Phytohabitans houttuyneae: one gene and its partner. The protein of the gene in region 1 interacts with the protein of each later gene in a pairwise test. Links are inferred from orthologs where the notes say so. Each region holds a gene or a part of one and is shown on either strand. Other genes may lie near its edges.

Region 1 (3,251 bases):
AGGTCGCTGATCACGCCGTCGGAGAGCGCCTTGGCGTACCCGATGAGCGCCACGCTGGCCGAGAAGCGCTTGAGGTCCCACGAGAACGGCCCGACGTACGCCTCGTCGAAGTCGTTGACGTTGAAGACGAGCTGCCCGGACGAGTTCATGTACGTGCCGAAGTTTTCCGCGTGCAGGTCACCGTGTATCCACACCCGGCTCGTCCACTCGTCCAGGAACCTCTGATCGGCGAAGTCGCCGGTCATGTCCGCGTAGAAGAGGGCGGCGCTCCCCGGTAGAACGCGAACGGCGAGGCGGCCATCTTCCGGAACTTGCGCCGGAACGCCGCCGGGTCCAAGGCCATGAGCTCGCCGAACTCTGCCAGCAGCACGTCGACAATCTTGGCCGGACGCTGATCATTGCTCATAAGTCCGCAGGCTAGACCCGCTCCGCCAGGGTTTTGTCAGCCACGCGACTTCATCGCGTCACCGATCGGTGCAGGGTGCTCACCATGCCGGTCCATGTCTTCGTCGGCTACGCCGGCCCCGACCGCCCGTGGGCCGAGTGGGTGGCGTCGGGCGTGGTTCGAACGGTCCCGCTACACGACGGACGAGTGGGCGTCCGCCGTGGCGACGCGGCAGCCGCTCGTACCGCTGCGGATCGAGGAGGTCGAGCCGCCACCGATCCTCGCGCCGCTCGCGTACGTGGACCTGTTCGGCGTGGACGAAACCCAAGCCCGCGAACGGCTGCGCCGGGCGCTGGAAGGTCCGCGCCGGTCCCTTCCCGGCGGGCGCCGTCCCCCGCCTTCCGGGCTCCCGCCCGGGCGTCTGGAACGTGCCGCCCAGGCTGCGCGCGTTCACCGGCCGCACCGCGCACCTGGCCGGGCTGCGGGAGAGGGCTGTCGGCGGGTGAGCGGGCGGTGGTGCAGGCCCTGCACGGGCTGGGCGGCCTGGGCAAGACCCAGCTGGTACCCGGACGCCTTGGCCCTGGACGAGGAGTCGCTGCGCGGCTGCCGGCGCACGTTCGGCGCGGACCGCCCCTACACGCTGGCGTGCGCGGCGAACCTCGCGCTCACCCGGCGCGTACTGGGCGGGTAACCCCCTACATCCGCAGGTGGGCGTCGCCCGTCACGACGTACTTGGTGGAGGTCAGCTCGGGAAGGCCCATCGGGCCGCGGGCGTGCAGCTTCTGGGTCGAGATGCCGATCTCGGCGCCGAAGCCGAACTCGCCGCCGTCCGTGAAGCGGGTCGAGGCGTTGACCATCACCGCGGCCGCGTCGACGTGGGCCACGAACTCGCGGGAGGCGGCCACCGACTCGGTGACGATGGCTTCGGTGTGCTGGGTGCCGTACCGGCGGATGTGCCGCACCGCGTCCTGGAGTGAGTCGACGACGGCGGCCGAGATGTCCGCGGAGAGGTATTCGGCGGCGAAGTCCTCGTCGGTGGCGGGCACGACGGCGGACGAGTAGGCCGCCACGCGGGGGTCGCCGTGCACGGTGACGCCCGCCTCGGCGAACGCGTCGAGCATGCGCGGCAGGAACGCGTCCGCCACGCCGGCGTGCACCAGGAGCGACTCGGCGGTGTTGCATGTGGACAGTCGTTGGGTCTTGCTGTTCATCACGACGGCGAGTGCCTTGTCGAGGTCGGCGGCCGCGTCCACGTACACGTGGCAGTTGCCCACGCCGGTCTCGATGACCGGCACCGTCGACTCCTCGACCACCGCCTTGATCAAGGAGGCGCCGCCGCGGGGGATGAGGACGTCGACAAGGCCCCGCGCGCGCATCAGCTCCTTGACCGAGTCGCGGGTGGTGGCGTCGAGCAGCTGCACGGCGTCGGCGGGCAGGCCCGCGGCCTCGACCGCGTCGCGCAGGACGGCGGTCAGCGCGGTGTTGGAGTGGACCGCGGAGGACGAGCCGCGCAGGAGGGCGGCGTTGCCGGACTTGAGGCAGATGCCGGCCGCGTCGACGGTGACGTTGGGGCGGCCCTCGTAGACGATGCCGACCACGCCGAACGGCACGCGGATCTGCCGCAGCTCCAGGCCGTTGGGCAGGGTCGAGCCGCGCACGACCTCGCCGACCGGGTCGGGCAGGGCGGCCATCTGCCGCAGCGCGTCCGCCATCGCGGCCACCCGGCCCTCGGTGAGGGAAAGACGATCTATCATGGCCGCGGTCAGGCCACCTTCGCGGGCCGCATCCACGTCCGCGGCATTTCCGGTCAGAATCTCCGGGGTACGGGCCATCAGCGCCTCAGCCATTGACAGCAGCGCCGCGTCCTTGGTGGCCCGTGTGGCGGTGCCCAGCGCGGTGGCGGCCTCGCGGGCCCGCCGGGCCTGCTCGTTGACGCTCATCAGACTTCTCCTTCTAGAGCAGGACCAGGTCGTCGCGGTGGACAACTTCACGTTCGTACCCCGGGCCGAGCGCCGCAGCGAGCTCCACAGTGGAGCGACCGAGCAGCGACGGCAGCTCGACCGCGTCGTAGTTGACAAGGCCGCGAGCCACCGGGGCGCCGGAGGAGTCGACGAGGTCGACCGGGTCGCCCGCGGTGAAGGCGCCGTCCACAGCGGTGATGCCGGCCGGCAGCAGTGACTTGCGCCGCGCCACGACCGCCTGCACCGCTCCCGGGTCCAGGTGCAGCCGCCCGCGCGGGGAGGTGGCGTGTGCCAGCCAGAAGAGGCGGGCGGTGGGCCGCTGGCGTACCGGATGGAAGAGAGTGCCCACCTCCTCGCCGGCCAGCGCCGCGGGGGCGAGTGGCGCGGCGGTCAGCACCACCGGGATGCCGAACCCGGTGGCGATGCGCGCGGCCTCGACCTTGGTGACCATGCCGCCGGTGCCGACGCCCGCCTTGCCGGCCCGGCCGAGCGTGATGCCCGCCAGGTCGGCCTCGCCGCGCACATCAGTGATCTTGCGGGTGTCCGGCCGCGCCGGGTCGCCCGTGTAGAGCGCGTCGACGTCGGACAGGAGCACAAGCAGGTCGGCGTGTACCAGCGCGGCGACGAGCGCGGCCAGCCGGTCGTTGTCGCCGAAGCGGATCTCCTCGGTGGCGACGGTGTCGTTTTCGTTGACGATCGGGACGGCCCGCATGTCGAGGAGCTTGCGCAGCGTGCGGTACGCGTTGCGGTAGTGCGCGCGCCGGGTCACGTCGTCGACGGTCAGCAGGACCTGGCCGACGATGAGGCCGTGGCGGTCGAAGCTGGCGGCGTACCGCCCGATGAGCAGCCCCTGCCCCACGCTGGCCGCCGCCTGCTGGGTGGCCAGGTCGCGCGGTCGGCGCGGG
Region 2 (3,287 bases), 3.1 Mb from region 1 along the record:
TGCAGCCGGTGCTGGCCGAGCTCGACCACGAGGTCGAGGAGGCCGCGGCGTCGTTGGGGGCGAGCCGGTTCACCACGTTCCGGCGGATCATCCTGCCCAGCCTGACCCCGGCGATCGCGGCCGGCGCGGCACTCTCGTTCGCCCGCGGGGTCAGCGAGTACGGCTCGCTGGTGCTCCTGTCCGGCAACCTGCCGATGCGCACCGAGGTCACCTCGGTCCGCATCCTCAGCAGCATCGAGAACGACAACCTGGACAGCGCCGCCGCGGTCGCCGCGGTGCTGCTCGCCATCTCGTTCGCGGTGATCGTGATCCTCGACGTCATCCAGCGGAGGGTGATCCGCCGTGGTTAAGCGCGTGATCGTCGTGACGTACCTGTTCTTCCTCGTCGCGTGGCCGGTCTTCCTGGTCGGGCAGAACACGTTCGAGGGCGGGACGGAAAACCTCCGGGGCATCCTCGAGGACCCGGACGTCGTGCACGCGCTGCGGCTGAGCCTGTTGGTCGCGATCATCTCCGTGGTGATCAACACGGTGTTCGGCGTGGGGATCTCGCTGCTGCTCGTGCGCTACGACTTCCCCGGCAAGCGGCTGCTCAGCGCGCTGCTCGACGTGCCGCTGTCGGTGTCGCCGATCGTGGTGGGCCTCGCGCTCGTCCTCGTGTACGGCGGCCGCAACGGCTGGTTCGGCCCGACGCTGGAAAGCGCCGGCTTCCAGGTCATCTTCGCCACGCCGGGCATCGTGATGGCCACGGTCTTCGTCGCCCTGCCGCTGGTGATCCGGGAGGTCGTGCCGGTCCTGGAGGAGGTCGGCGACGAGCAGGAGCAGGCGGCGCGCAGCCTCGGGGCGAACGCGCTGCAGACGTTCTGGCGGATCACGCTGCCGGCCATCAAGTGGGGCGTCATCTACGGCGTGGTGCTGAGCCTCGCCCGGTCGCTCGGCGAGTTCGGCGCGGTCAAGGTGGTCTCCGGCAACGTGCTCGGCGAGACCCGGACCACGACGCTCGTCGTCGAGGAGAAGTACCTCAACTTCGACAAGGGCGGCGCCTACGCCGCCGCGTTCCTGCTCGCGTTGGTCGCGGTCGCCGCGATCATCGTCGTCTCCGTCCTCCGGCCGAAGGAACATCGGTGAGCATCGAGATTTCCAACGTCAGCAAGAGATTCGGCAGCTTCGTCGCGCTCGACGACGTCTCCGTGAGCATCCCTTCCGGCCAGCTCACCGCGCTGCTCGGCCCGTCCGGCGGCGGCAAGTCGACGCTGCTGCGGATCATCGCGGGCCTCGAGGAGGCGGACAGCGGCCGGGTGCAGATCGAGGGCGTGGACGCGACCGGCCTGCCGCCGCAGAAGCGGAACGTGGGCTTCGTCTTCCAGCACTACGCCGCGTTCAAGCACATGTCGGTGCGCCGGAACGTGGCGTTCGGCCTGGAGATCCGGCGCCGCCCGAAGGCGGAGATCCGCGCGCGGGTCGACGAGCTGCTGCGCCTCGTGCACCTGGAGCAGTTCGGCGACCGCCTGCCGGCGCAGCTGTCCGGCGGTCAGCGGCAGCGGATGGCGCTGGCCCGCGCGCTCGCGGTCGAGCCGACAGTGCTGCTGCTGGACGAGCCGTTCGGCGCGCTCGACGCCAAGGTGCGCAAGGAGCTGCGCGACTGGCTGCGGCGGCTGCACGACGAGGTGCACGTGACGACGGTGTTCGTCACGCACGACCAGGAGGAGGCCCTGGAGGTCGCCGACGAGATCGTGGTGATCAACGACGGGCGCATCGAGCAGATCGGCACGCCCGACGAGCTCTACGACGCGCCCGCCAACGACTTCGTCATGCGCTTCCTCGGCCCGGTCACGCAGCTCGGCGACCAGCTGGTGCGGCCGCACGACCTGGACCTGCACCCCGGCGACGAGGCGGAGCACGGCACGGTGACCGGGCGGGTCACCCGGGTCACCCGGATCGGCTTCGAGATCCGTGTCGAGGTGACGACCGAGGACCAGGTCGTCGTCGTCACGCTGACCCGCACCCGCTTCCGGGCGCTGGGCATCGCGGAAGGGTCCATCGTCCAGGTCGGGCTCGCGCCGGAGGCGCTGGCCGCGTCGGTGGAGGCGGCCTAGTGCAGATCTCGGCTCGCAGTGACTACGCCCTCCGGGCGCTGATCGCCACCGCCGGTTTCTCCGACGGCGGTCCCGTCTCGGCGACGAAGCTCGCCGAGGCGCAGGCGATCCCGCTGGGCTTCCTGCACGACATCATGTCCGACCTGCGCCGCGCCGGGCTGCTCACCAGCCAGCGCGGCACGGACGGCGGCTACACGCTGGCCCGCCCGCCGGACGACATCACGGTGGGTGACGTGCTGCGGGCGATCAACGGCTCGCTGAGCACGGTCCGCGGGCTGCCGCCGGACCAGGTCAACTACCACGGGGTGGCGAGCAGCCTGCCGGAGCTGTGGCTGACGCTGCACGAGGCCATCGCGGACGTGGTGGACCGGACGACACTCGCGGACCTGCTGCCGACGCAGTACCGGCAGAGCGCCTGACCTGCCCCGCCAGCACCCCGGCGAGCACCAGCGCGATGCCGGTCGCCTGCGCGGCGGTGAGCCCCTCGCCGGCCACGGCGGTGCCGAGCAGGACGCCGGTCACGGGGTTGAGCAGGCCGACGAGGCCGACCGTCGCGGCGCTGAGGCGGCGCAGTGCGGAAAACCAGGCGGCGAACGCGAGCGCGGTCGCGACCACCGTCACGTACCCGAAGCCCCAGGCCGCCGGCGCGTCGAGGGCCGGCGGCGCGCCCTCGAACGCGACCGCGAACGGCAGCAGCAGCACTCCGCCGGCGACGAGCTGCCAGGACGTGCTCGCGAGCACGTCGACGTCGCGCCCCCACTTCTTGGTCAGCACGTAGCCCAGCGACGACATCAGCATCGCGGCCACCGACGCCGCGACGCCGCGCCAGTCCACCGCCTGCGTACCGCGGAAGAGCATCAGCCACACCCCGGCGATGCCGACGGCCGCGCCCACCGCGGTGAGCACCCTCGGCCGCTCGGCGAGCAGCCCCCAGGCGATCAGCATCATGACCACCGGCGAGCTCGCCATGATCGTGGAGGCCACGCTGGTGGGCAGGAGCTGCGCGGACAGGTAGATCAGCACGAAGAACGCGCCCACGTTGAGCGCACCGAGCAGCAGTGACCGCCACCACCAGGCGCCGCGCGGCAGCCGCCGGCTGATCACGAGCAGCAGCAGGCCGGCGGGCAGCGCGCGGATCGCGGCGCCGTACAGCGGCGCGCCGGGCGGCAGGTACTCGTGCGTCACGAAGTAGTT

The links. The genes of interacting proteins can lie anywhere in the genome.
Region 2: the proteins of Phou_RS15545 (region 1) and Phou_RS01970 interact in binary tests that used the Escherichia coli proteins (3 or more experiments, as listed by UniProt). The link is inferred for Phytohabitans houttuyneae from one-to-one orthologs.

The regions. Positions count from the first base shown.
Region 1 is NZ_BLPF01000001.1:3,484,894-3,488,144, forward strand. Bases 204-3,167 are described here. They hold Phou_RS15545 (glutamate-5-semialdehyde dehydrogenase), read right to left. Parts: upstream 2,326-3,167; coding sequence 1,081-2,325; downstream 204-1,080. Other genes in these bases: Phou_RS15540 (toll/interleukin-1 receptor domain-containing protein), read left to right, coding at 501-1,076; proB (glutamate 5-kinase), read right to left, coding at 2,339-3,167. Also shown: more of proB, read right to left, coding at 3,168-3,251. UniProt on the Escherichia coli protein: Catalyzes the NADPH-dependent reduction of L-glutamate 5-phosphate into L-glutamate 5-semialdehyde and phosphate. The product spontaneously undergoes cyclization to form 1-pyrroline-5-carboxylate.
Region 2 is NZ_BLPF01000001.1:427,575-430,861, forward strand. The notes cover bases 108-3,107. They hold Phou_RS01970 (sulfate/molybdate ABC transporter ATP-binding protein), read left to right. Parts: upstream 108-1,121; coding sequence 1,122-2,093; downstream 2,094-3,107. Other genes in these bases: cysT (sulfate ABC transporter permease subunit CysT), read left to right, coding at 108-350; Phou_RS01965 (sulfate ABC transporter permease), read left to right, coding at 343-1,125; Phou_RS01975 (RrF2 family transcriptional regulator), read left to right, coding at 2,093-2,512. Also shown: more of cysT, read left to right, coding at 1-107. UniProt on the Escherichia coli protein: Part of the ABC transporter complex CysAWTP involved in sulfate/thiosulfate import. Responsible for energy coupling to the transport system.